2 regions of the Shewanella sp. SW32 genome follow, and region 1 is predicted to be linked to the other one. Evidence: riboswitches for the same ligand, from Rfam matches in the RefSeq annotation. Region 1 holds a riboswitch; the other holds the start of a gene.
The links. Region 1 has a riboswitch for cyclic di-GMP ahead of gbpA (N-acetylglucosamine-binding protein GbpA). Riboswitches for the same ligand answer to the same signal wherever they lie in the genome.

Region 1 (6,324 bases):
AAGTGTTAGGACGGCGCTTTCAAATTAGTGAACATCCGAGATTAGAGGCTATCGCCCGTGCTGGCGATGTGGTTCGTTTCCCGGCCGACAGTGAACTTCCCGATCCGTATGATGGTTTAATTCCAAATCATAGTGCGAACTTACATGTACATGCTTGCATTGGTTTACCACTAATCGCGAACGATCGCTTAATTGGGGCGCTCACCATTGATGGTTTCAACCCTCATCAGTTTGATGGTTTTAGTGATAGCGAGTTGCGTGTGATCAGCGCACTGGCCGCAGCCAGTCTTAATACTGCGTTATTGATGCAACAGCTAGAATCCCAAGTTGTTGAAGTTTCCAATGGCACTGAGGTGCTCAATCGTCCTGCTAGTCAGCAGGAGATCATAGGGCAATCCACACAGATCCAATCGCTAAAGCAGCAGATAAGTGCCGTGGCAGGCACTGACTTATCGGTATTAATTACCGGCGAAACTGGCGTGGGTAAGGAGTTAGTGGCCGCGGCGATACATAATCAATCGACCAGAGCCGATAAATCACTTATCTATTTGAACTGCGCTGCATTGCCGGAGTCCGTCGCCGAAAGCGAGTTATTTGGGCATGTAAAAGGGGCATTTACGGGGGCAATCAGTCATAGGCAAGGCAAGTTTGAACTCGCTGACAAGGGGACCTTGTTTTTAGATGAAATCGGGGAGCTTCCCTTGGGGCTGCAAGCTAAGTTATTGAGGGTTTTACAATACGGTGAATTACAGCGAGTGGGCAGTGATAAGAGCCTAAAAGTTAATACTCGGATTATTGCCGCCACTAATCGAATTTTGCACCAAGAGGCAACGGAAGGGCGCTTTCGTTTCGATCTTTACCATAGGTTGAGCGTATTTCCTATCCACGTAGCACCATTAAGAGAGCGTGGGCAAGATATTGTTATGCTGACAGGTTTTTTTCTTGAACGTTGTAAAGCGAAGTTAGGACTCACCCATATCAATATCACACCCGCAGCGCAGCAGTTATTAGAGCAATACACATGGCCGGGTAATGTGCGTGAGCTAGAGCATGCGATACACAGGGCTGCGGTGTTGGCGAAAGCCGAGCTAAAAACGGCTTATATCAGCTTAAGTGATAAACATTTTCAGCTCGATTCTTTGATGAATCAAGCACACAGAACAGTCGACGAAGATAGGCCATCAGATGCCACAACGCCAGCCATTGAATTAGCATTTAGGTCTGAGTCGGCCTGTCGTGAGGGACAATCGCAAGATAATTCTAGTGTTATGCTGGGGCTTAAGGCTGCGACTGAGAGATATCAGCGTCAACTTATTCGTCAAGTTTTAGCCGCGAATCAACAAAATTGGGCTGCGTGTGCAAGAATATTGCAAATCGATACAGGTAATTTGCACCGACTTGCAAAACGGTTAGGTTTAAAAGAATAAAATATTGCGTGAAGAGATTTTATTCTGCAGCAAAACCCCAGCCTCGATTCTTAGAAGAACAGTGTTGCTACGCCTAAGAGTGCGAACAATACGGCGCAGCCACGGTGTATCCACAACATAGGCAATTTTTCGGCGCTGAAGTGGCCTGCGATCACTACGGGTACGTTAGCAAGCAGCATGCCTAAGGTTGTGCCAGCAACCACCATAGTTAATGAATCGTATTTTGCGGCTAATACCACAGTTGCGATTTGCGTTTTATCCCCCATTTCGGCGATAAAAAACAGGATAAAAGTGGCGAGAAAGGGGCCCATTTTATAGAAACGGCTCTCTTCTGCATCGACTTTATCGGGGATTAACACCCAAAGAGCGATTGCAAAGAAGGACGCAGCCACTAAATAACGTGCCAGATCTGGGCTTACCCAGTTAATCGCCCATTGGCCAATCCAAGCTGCGGCAAAATGGTTAAATAATGTCGACAGCAAAATACCTAGAATAATGGCGGTTTTATTTTTAAATCTTGCTGCGAGGATTAGTGCAAGTAATTGAGTTTTATCACCAATTTCGGCGATAGCAACCGTAAAGGTTGAGGCAAGTAGGGCTTCCAAGTGTGATCCTTTAGGGGTGGTTATGACATAAGCACAATAAACCGTCCACCCCTAGGTGCGGTCATTGTGCTCAGGTCTTGCTGGGCAAATCGATGATTTGCTGTGAACACCATGGCATGTTGCCAAGTATGTTGATGTTCACCCTAGATGACGATGGCTCGAAATCCAGTTAGCTACTCCCCCGAAGCGAGGTGGGCATTATACCTAGGTAAGATTTAGTTTCAAGCACGAGTTTATAACAGTAGGTGCTGATAAATGTTTGACGGGTGTCAGAAAAATACCGATCCACATTCTGTAACTTAATGAATATAAATGAATTATTTTTTGACAACGCTGTCTTTTGTTGCTAATTTAGCCAAGTCATTTCTACTTGGTTACATACTGTTAACTCGTAGTGACTCAATGATAACGACTGTATTTGGCAAACTAATTGAAAAGTTAGGACGCAAAGCTTCCGGTCTAAGGTTGTAAATGGATTTTTTAGTGAACTAAGATAGCGGAGTTGCCGCAGAATTCGATTTCTGTGAAAGATAAACGACTGCTGTTTAATGCTGTTGTTTGCCCAAATACCACTTTTATATCTAAGCCTATCATTATGTTTAGGATGATAGGCAATCAATGGAGTGCATTAAAGTGGCAAATCCTACTGTTTTTTCCCCTATTTCTAAATTGAGTTTATTGGCCGCGGCAGTAATGGCGACGAATGCGTTTGTGAGTATCTCTGCGCAGGCGCACGGTTATGTTGTGGCACCTGAATCGCGTTCATATGCCTGTAAAACAGGTAAAAATGCCAATTGTGGCGCGGTGCAATGGGAGCCGCAAAGTGTTGAGGGGCCATCGGGTTTTCCTGAATCAGGTCCTGCTGATGGCAAATTGGCGAGTGCTGGCAATGGTGCTTTTTCACCTTTGGATGAACAAAGTCCGAGCCGTTGGGCAAAGACGGATATTAAAGCGGGCTGGAATAAGTTCAGTTGGCAGTTCACAGCAAACCATGTCACCCGTAATTGGCGTTACTATTTAACTCGCCAAGATTGGAACCCAAACCAAGCTTTGAGCCGAGCGAGCTTTGACTTAGCACCCTTTTGCGTAGTTGATGGTGGTATGGAACAGCCGCCTAAGTTAGTGACCCATGACTGTTACGTGCCAGAAGGTCGCAGTGGTTATCAAGTGATCTTGGCCGTGTGGGAAGTGGGAGATACGACGAATAGTTTCTACAATGCTATCGATGTGAACTTGGGCTCGGGTCCTGTTGTGCCGAGTGAATGGCAAGATGTCGGGGATATCAATCCGTCACTCGATCTAAAAGCAGGCGATAAAGTGATGACCCGGGTGTTTGACGCCAATGGTGAGCAAGCGGCTAAGCAAACAGTCATTACCATTAGTGATGGGACTCAAGGTGATAAACAAAATTGGCCTTTCCTATTAGCGAGCGCGATTAATGCCCAGCAGTCCCAGTTAAAAGCGGGACAAAAAAATGCATCGGGTGTGATTGAGCCTGTGTATGGCAAAAACGACATTTTTACAGCGAAAAACTCAGGTATTGAGCGTGTCGAAGTAGGATTTGATTTAGCTCCTGCTCCGGGCAACAGCTTAGAAGTCACTTCACTTGCCGACGATTATCAAATTATCGATGGTGCGGCGAAGGTCAACTTTGATGTGACCAGTAACGCCGAGATGCTAGTGTCAGCGTATTTGTTTAGCCATGATGGCACAGCGTCAGGTTTTGTGAGCCAAACTGTTAACAATACCAGTGCTAGCTTAGTGTTAGACGTCGTTGAGCCTAAAGCTGGGCATTATCATTTGCAGGTAAAAGCTGAGCCTAAACAAGGTGATGTTATTCAGCAGAACTTTGATCTCTTCTTAAAGGATCAAGCTCCTGCACCAGAAGCTGATTTTGTATTCCCAGCAGGCGTGAAAGGTTACGTTGCAGGTACTACAGTGTTACAGCCTAAAAATGGCAAAGTGTATCAATGTAAGCCATTCCCTTATAGCGGCTATTGCGTGCAGTGGTCGGCTTCTGCCACAGGATTTGAGCCAGGTGTTGGCGCTTCTTGGGCTATGGCGTGGACTGAGCTGTAAATTAACTTTTTGAGCTAACCTAGCTTCAAAAAGGTGTGATTGGGCTTAAACATATTTGCTGTGTTTAAGCCCTTTTTGTCTGCATCGGATGGAAAAAGACCGGCTTTATTTTGATTCGAGCCTAATACAAGATTACAGGTATTCTCAACAAAGGTAGCGATTTTGTTGGCTTGTTTATTTTCGTTTATCACAGCGCTATTAAGTTGTTACCGTACCGTTTGCTACCCTTCTTTGTTCACAACTGGCTTGCCCACTGGGTTTGGCTCTGTTAATGTCCCAAACTATCTATTTAATCGATGCTTATATCGGTACATTAATTTGGGCTATCACAATTGAAAGTCATGCCATTTTTCAATAATCGATTTAGTTAGCCTCAATGGCTACTGGGTTGAAACATTCAAAAGCTATTGGGGCCAATTGATCTGCTAGGTCGAGATCTGATTGGATGCTTTAAGTGATGTGTCGCTTATTTCGATTTAAGACGCAAGGCTTTATCGGTTCAAATCTTACTCAAATAAAATAATAATTAATTATTGAACAGGACTATTGTGTGAATTCAAAAATGTTAGGCTCGATCGCCATCGTTGCCGGGACGGCCATTGGCGCAGGTATGTTAGCGTTACCTTTAGCCACTGCGGCTTTAGGTATTATCCCTGCTTTAGTGTTACTCGTCGTTATTTGGGGCGTGTCCGCCTATACCTCATTACTTATGCTCGAAATTAACTTACGCACTGGCGTGGGAGATAACGTGCATGCTATTACGGGTAAGTTACTGGGTAAAAAAGGTCAAATAATTCAAGGTGCTTCTTTCCTGAGTTTATTATTTGCTTTGACCGCGGCTTATCTCACCGGCGGCTCTTCGTTATTAGTGCTTAAAGCGAAGAACATGTTCGATATCGTGCTCGATAATCAAGTCGCAGTGTTGTTATTTACACTGGTGCTCGGTGGCTTTGCGGCGCTAGGTGTTGCTTGGGTCGATAAAGTTTCACGTTTCCTATTTTCGTTAATGATTCTATTGCTCGTGGTGGTGGTATTATTTTTATTGCCCGAAGTCAGTATTGCTAGCATGGCAACTGGCGCGATTGCCGAGTCTATGACCAGCAATTGGATGGCGGCAATTCCCGTGGTGTTTACTTCGTTTGGTTTCCACGTCTGTATCGCCACTTTAGTGCGTTATCTTGATGGCGATGCGGTATCACTGCGTAAGGTGTTGTTAATCGGCTCGACTATCCCACTTGCTTGTTATGTTCTGTGGTTATTGGTGACTTTAGGCACAGTAGGCGGATATGAGGTGAATAGTTTTGAAGGTTCACTACCTTCACTCGTCACGGCATTGCAGGATATTGCTCATGCGCCTTGGATCAGCAAATGTATTTCATTATTCGCTGACTTAGCCTTAGTGACTTCATTCCTCGGTGTGACCTTAAGTTTATATGACTTTATCGCCGAATTAACTCGTGCCAAAGAAACGTTTGCCGGCCGTATTCAAACTTGGTTACTGACCTTTATTCCGCCTGTTTTGTGTGCCTTGTATTTGCCTGAAGGCTTTGTGGCGGTACTGGGATTTGCGGCCGTACCATTGGTCGTGATGATCATCTTCTTGCCAATTGTTATGGCACTGCGTCAGCGTCAAATACAGCCTCAAGGATATCAAGTTGTAGGCGGCACATTTGCGCTCGGTCTTGCCGGTATCTTGGGGGCCATTATTATTGGTGCTCAGTTATTTGTGGGAGGTTTTTTTGAGCAAGTCAGAGAATTATTCAATTTTATTATAATTATTGTTATCTAATCTCTAGTTCAAAATTAAGAACATGAAAGGCTGAAATTGAGTAGACTTAAACCAATAATGCTTATTAATGTATTTGCTTTGTAAGCGAGTTTTTCAGAGTCTGTTATAGAGAGTGTCGCATGTGATAAAGTCAGGCCCCGGCCTGACTTTTTGCTTTTTAGGTTTTAAAGCGAGTGATGCTGGGTTTTAGCACAGTTATTTAAAATTAAAACAACGCTATTAAAACGAGAAAATGGCCCAGCTTGCGCGTGGCTTCATTCACATAAAACGGACTTAACACAATGAAAAAATGGTTACTCACAGTTGCCGTGGCCGCTAGTTTTGGCGCACAGGCTGACGAAGGTATGTGGCAGCCCCATCAACTGCCTGCTATGGCTGATGAGCTGAAAGCAAAAGGCCTTGAAATTGATGCAAAATCGATTTC
Region 2 (6,324 bases), on a different contig from region 1:
CCTTTTAGCACCAGCGTGACCATTTTTTTATGCTCATCGGTCACTTCACCTATCGCAATGGTACGGGTCACATCTGTCGTGCCGTCAATATACTGAGCGCCAGAATCCACTAAGTAGATGCTGTCCATTGTCATCATGGCTGGTGTGCCATTGTTGTGATTGTAATGGCACATAGCGGCATTAGGACCGGCAGCTGAAATCGTGTCGAAACTTGGCTCGCGGTAACGCTCATCTTCTAGGCGAAAGCTTTCCAATTTATCCGCAAGGGTGGCTTCATCGTGCATGCGATTGGCCGCCACTTCGGCATCGAGCCATGCAAGGAATCGACTCACTGCGACGCCATCGCGGACATGACAGGCACGCATGCCGGCCAGTTCTGCGGCGTTTTTCTGCGCTTTAGGTAAAGCGACAGGATCGATTCCAGCTATCAATTTTGCTCCTGCCTCACGGGCAATGTTTTGTGCCCAAGCGTTTGCAGAATTCGGATCGGCCAGTAGTTTTACATCCTGCATGCTGGCGAGTGTATCGGCAAGAGATGCCTCGCCCTTAAAGCTTACGCCAGCGCCAACATGCTCCTCAATGCCCTCTGGGAGTTTGCTTAAATCGGTGAAGAGATGCATATCGCCATTGGCGTGGAGCAGAGCACTGCCGAGTACAACGGGTAGTCGCGGTACATCATTGCCGCGAATGTTGAGTAGCCAGCAGAAAGAATCTAAGGCGGCGATTAAGGCAACATCACCACCGGCTTTTTTTACTAAGGCACCAATTTCAATGCGTTTTTGCAGGCTGGTTTTACCAGCACTCTCGTTGCTAAACAAAGTGATAGGCGCGTTCGACTGTGCTGGCCGATTCTGCCAATGCAAATCGATAGGGTTTTGTTCAACTGCAACTAATTCGATTTGGGATTTATTTAAGGTTGCTTTGGCATTTTCATTCCAAGCTAAGGTGTGTAAGCGCGCATCGAAACCAACGCGAGACCCTGCTGGTAGCGTGTCACATAACCACTCAATTTGTGGTGTATCGGTTAGGCTTTCATAACTGAAAAGTGTGGCATCGACTTGCAAACGAACTTGAACCGTATAGCGGCCATCGGTAAATATTGCGGCTTTATCTTTCAATACGATAGCCATACCCGCCGAACCGGTAAAGTTGGTTGCCCAGTACAAACGTTCGTTATGTGCTGGCACATATTCGCCCAGATATTCGTCGGCACGGGGAATAATAAAAGCATCGAGATTAGCAGATGTTAATTCGTTACGAATAGCACCGAGACGGTTAGCGATTGATTGTGACATATGGGCTCCAATAGAGACTGGCATGCTATGCGAGTCGGTAGGCGAAGATCGACTAAGGATGAGTAGGTTTATGTTGATTTGAGTTTTAACCGGCTCGGATTATCGCAAGTCTAGCGCGCTAGATGCAAGGGTAGCGAATAAAGGATTTTGTATACAATCGTGAATTTGTGCAGGTAAGACGCTTGAGGTTATGGGGTTTGTTGTTAATTTATTTATGTGATTTTGAGCATGAAAAGTGAATTAAATAAAAGGTTGGTCATGTTTTAATTAGGACTTGTTCCTTACAAATTAGCAACTTAAGTTTTATTCAATCGCTAACATTTGGACCCTATGCTAACATTTGCCATCTCTACTCGGGGTCAGAGTGGGGCACATGTATCAGTGGAGTAAGCGATGCAAATACTAACAATAGATGTGGGCGGTACCAAAGCCCTGTTCGAACTTCAGCTCGCGGGGCATACAGAACAATATAAAATCCCCACAGGTGAAGGTTTTAAAATTGAAGAGTTAAATAATCAAATTGCGGCGTTTGAACGTGATTATGATTTACAGCATTACCAACTAGCGATTGCCGTACCTGGACTGGTACAAAATAATCGTTTGGTTTCTTGTAAATCTTTACCCGGACTCAATGGATTGAGCTTCGATACAGTCAAAACCCAGGGTGAGCTTAAGTTTATCTGCAACGATATCGATGCGGGTATGCAAGCGACTTGTGATGCCAAATATGCCTGTGAGTTATTGGTCATGTGCGGCACTGGGATCGGTATGTCTATTGCTTTTAATGGACAAGTCTTTACGGGAGCGACGGGCGTGGCGGGGGAGTTGGGGCCTTGTCGCGTGATGACAGAATCTGGTGAGTTTAGTTTAGAGCAACTGGCCAGTGGCGATTCAGTGCGCAGCCGCAAAATCTCCACTCAGGATGATTTATATCGCGCGGGCAGTTATCTCGGCATGGGATTAGCGTGGGCGGTTAATTTATTTAATCCCAATCGAATTTGGCTTGCTGGCGGTATGATGAATAGCGCTCCTTACTACAAAGGCTGCCTCGAAAGCTTAAAGCAAATGGCATTGAGCGCGCCCTTAGCTGAGATGAAAATCAATCGTGTCGATGATATGGAAACCTTGGTTTGCCGCGGTTTATCAGTGATGCTCGCAAGGGACTATCCTCGTGCATAAGGATCATAAATAACCCCGTGCATAAGGATCATCATGTTGCTCGACAATGGTTTGCGCCATGAATGTTTAGTGATTGAGGTTTAGCAGCATAAGCGACGTAAATTGTGAAATATAAAGCAGGACTTATGATGCCTTTGGCATATCGAGTCCTGTTTTTTTATTTTTAAAGTATTCAGATAATCCTCATTACCCAAAGTAAATATTAGCGATAGTTTAATTTGCATAATTCCTTTATTATCAGATGTCTATTTCTATTTACGATTTTAGCCAATAACACAGTTGATAATATTTTGTTGCAATTTTATTGCGCTTACGCTTATGCTGATATTTGCAATGACAACGTTGTCATTGTGTGTAAAAGGCAAACCAGTTGAAAAACTGGGACGCAAAGCCTCCGGTCTAAGGGTTCGTCTGTACCTATGATAGCGGGGATACCACAGGTTTTTCTTCGTGCAGTTGTCAGTTGTTTTGCATGGTTTTAAGAGAGTGCTGTTTCCTGTCTACGCTTTGTTTGCCTTATTGATTCATATAAAAATTCAATAGGGATATCTCATGTTCAAGACTCAAATTTCAACATCAGCCTTGCTAGTGGCATCAGCGCTGGCATCTACCATCAGTGCCAGCGTTTTTGCAGCGGCGCCCGGTAAACCGACTTTAGGTTGGGGCGAAACTAAGTTCGCTATTATTGAAGTGAATCAAGCGGCTACCGCTTATAATCAATTGGTTACGGTGAAAGATGCCGCCGATGTCTCCGTCAGTTGGAACCTTTGGAGTGGCGATGTGGGCAATAGAGCCCAAGTGTTGCTCAACGGCAGTGTAGTTTGGGAAGGCCCATCTGGCGCGTCGGGAACCGCTAACTTTAAGGTGAACAAGGGCGGCCGTTATCAGATGCAAGTACAACTGTGTAACAGCGATGGTTGTACGACGAGTGATGCTAAACAAATCCTCGTGGCTGATACCGACGGCAGCCATTTAGTACCACTCAATGCTCCCCTAAAAGAAAACAACCGTCCCTATGCGAATAAATCAGGCAAAGTGGTGGGAGGTTACTTTGTCGAATGGGGCGTATACGGCCGTAAATTTCCGGTCGATAAGATACCTGCGCAAAACTTAACCCATATTTTATATGGCTTTACCCCAATTTGTGGTGGTAATGGCATCAATGATAGCTTGAAAGAAATCGAAGGCAGTTTCGAAGCGTTGCAACGTGCCTGTAGTGGTCGTGGTGATTTTAAAGTTGCGATTCACGATCCTTGGGCGGCGATTCAAATACCGCAGGCGGGAGTCAGTGAGCATTCAGATCCTTACAAAGGTAACTTCGGTCAATTGATGGCACTTAAGCAAGCACATCCAGATTTGAAGATTTTACCTTCGGTCGGTGGTTGGACCCTCTCGGATCCCTTCTTTTTCTTCGGTGATAAAACCAAGCGCGATATCTTTGTCGCTTCGGTGAAAGAGTTTCTACAGACATGGAAATTCTTCGATGGCGTAGATATCGACTGGGAATTTCCAGGGGGGAATGGCGCTAACCCAAATTTAGGTAATGCCAATGACGGTGAAACCTATGTGACTCTGATGCGTGAACTGCGGGCAATGCTTGATGAACTAAGCGCCGAAACGGGTCGTACCTATGAGCTGACCTCTGCTATTAGCGCAGGTGACGATAAAATTCAAAAAGTCGATTATCAGGCTGCTCAGCAGTACATGGATTACATCTTCTTGATGAGTTACGACTTTAATGGTGGTTGGACTAATACTGAACTCGGCCATCAAACCAATCTGCATGAAGCGAGTTGGGATCCCAATACCCGTTACACCACAGCTAATGGCGTTAATGCGCTGTTAGGCCAAGGTGTGACCCCAGGGAAAATTGTGGTCGGTGCCGCTATGTATGGCCGCGGCTGGACAGGTGTGAATGGCTACAGTGGTAATAATCCTTTTACAGGGACGGCAACGGGCAAAGTGAAAGGTACTTGGGAAGCTGGTGTGGTAGATTATCGTCAGATAGCGAATGACTACATGGGAAGCGGTTGGACTTACAGTTACGACGAAACAGCTGAAGCGCCATCTTTGTTCAAGGCATCTACTGGCGATTTAATCACTTTCGATGATGCTCGTTCAGTTAAAGCCAAGGGGCAATATGTGCTTTCTAATCAACTTGGTGGGCTTTTTGCGTGGGAGCTTGATGCCGATAATGGTGACATTCTGAATGCCATGCACGAAGGTTTAGGTCATGGTGAAGGCACCACTCCGCCAGTGAATAAAGCGCCCATTGCCAATGCTGGCGCGGATGTGAATGTCACCGGTCCCGCCGATGTGACGCTCAATGGTAGCGGTTCGCGCGATCCTGAGAATAGCGCGCTGACGTATCTTTGGACGCAAGTGTCTGGCCCAACAATTGCCATCGCAAATGCGGATATGGCGAATGCGACTATTCAACTGGGAGCAACCCAAACCGATGTCGCCTATGGTTTTAGCCTTAAAGTCACCGATCCTGAAGGGTTATCTGCCACAGATTCAGTGACAGTAACCAACAAGGCTGATACGCCTAATCAAGCACCTGTAGTGACTCTGGCTCCGACTACGACAGTTGAAGCGGGTAAAACCGTCAGTATAGTAGCGAGTGCCTCCGATGCAGATGGTGATGCCTTAACCTACGCTTGGACTGTGCCCGCAGGCGTGTCGGCAATCGGGCAAAATAGTGCCACGTTAGTGGTTACTGGCCCCAATGTTACCGAAGCGACCCGCTATGGTTTGAGTGTGCTGGTTTCCGATGGTGCCTTAGATGCGAGCGCATCGACTAATCTGACCGTGACGCCAAAAGTGGTCGGCGGTGGATGCGATGCAACCGATCCCAATGCCGGTAACTACCCTGCTTGGCAAACCAGTGTGGTATACAACACTGGTAATACTGTGAGTCATAGTCAGTTGGTATGGAAAGCAAAGTATTGGACTCAGGGCAATACGCCATCTCGCACCGCAGACCAATGGCAGCTACTCAGCCAAGTTGATCTCGGTTGGGATGCGGGTGTGGTGTATAACGGCGGTCAAACTACTCGCTATAACGGTCGTGTTTGGAAGGCGAGTTACTGGACTAAAGGTGATGTACCGGGTGTTGCAGCAGTATGGGTTGATATTGGCGCGGCAACCTGCCAGTAATTATCCAAAATTTTGATATTATTGGTTAAAAAATAAAGCCCTGCGAAGTTTCAGGGCTTTTTTCTTTATTAAGCGTTAGGTTTTTTTATGAATACAGCCGAATGCGTTAAGACAGACTCATTGAAGACTGATTTAATCAATCTTAAGCAGTTCTACATCAAAAATTAACACAGAACCACCACCAATCTTGCCCGTGCTACGGTTACCGTAGGCGAGTTCACTGGGAATAAAAAACCGCATTTTATCGCCAACAACCATAAGCTGTACGCCCTCGGTCCAACCTTTAATCACCCGATTAAGTGGAAATGCGATGGGTTCGCCGCGATCAACCGAACTGTCAAACACAGTACCGTCAATCAAAGTGCCATGATAATGGACTGTCACTGTATCGCTGGCTTTAGGATGAACTGTGCCATCGCCCTGAGTTAATACTTGATATTGCAAACCTGAAGCTGTGGTAATCACACCTTCTTTGGTTTTGTTTTGTGTTAAAAACTCATTGCCTAAACGGATATTTTCTTGGGCGGCTTTTTGGCCGTTCATCGAGGTAAAGAAGTAAAAAATCACCCCAGCAATCACCACAACGGCAAGTAACATTTTCATATAAAGAGCACCTTAGTTAATTTTTGCCATATTATCAGTTTTTTAGCATCAGATGCTATCGGCACTCGCGTGTGCGTTGAGCTGGATA

Region 2: it holds a riboswitch for cyclic di-GMP, as region 1 does, so the genes downstream of both, L5M28_RS21275 (glycosyl hydrolase family 18 protein) here and gbpA (N-acetylglucosamine-binding protein GbpA) in region 1, are expected to answer to the same signal.

Annotation. Positions count from the first base shown of each region.
Region 1 is NZ_JAKKSJ010000036.1:3,212-9,535, reverse strand. It holds gene norR (nitric oxide reductase transcriptional regulator NorR) at 1-1,427, shown strand, start outside; gene L5M28_RS18805 (TMEM165/GDT1 family protein) at 1,478-2,032, opposite strand; cyclic di-GMP riboswitch class I at 2,443-2,542, shown strand; gene gbpA (N-acetylglucosamine-binding protein GbpA) at 2,666-4,111, shown strand; gene L5M28_RS18795 (aromatic amino acid transport family protein) at 4,674-5,900, shown strand; gene L5M28_RS18790 (S46 family peptidase) at 6,182-6,324, shown strand, end outside.
Region 2 is NZ_JAKKSJ010000050.1:6,633-12,956, forward strand. It holds gene L5M28_RS21265 (aminopeptidase P family protein) at 1-1,295, opposite strand, end outside; gene L5M28_RS21270 (ROK family protein) at 1,689-2,474, shown strand; cyclic di-GMP riboswitch class I at 2,825-2,913, shown strand; gene L5M28_RS21275 (glycosyl hydrolase family 18 protein) at 3,027-5,633, shown strand; gene L5M28_RS21280 (FKBP-type peptidyl-prolyl cis-trans isomerase) at 5,766-6,236, opposite strand.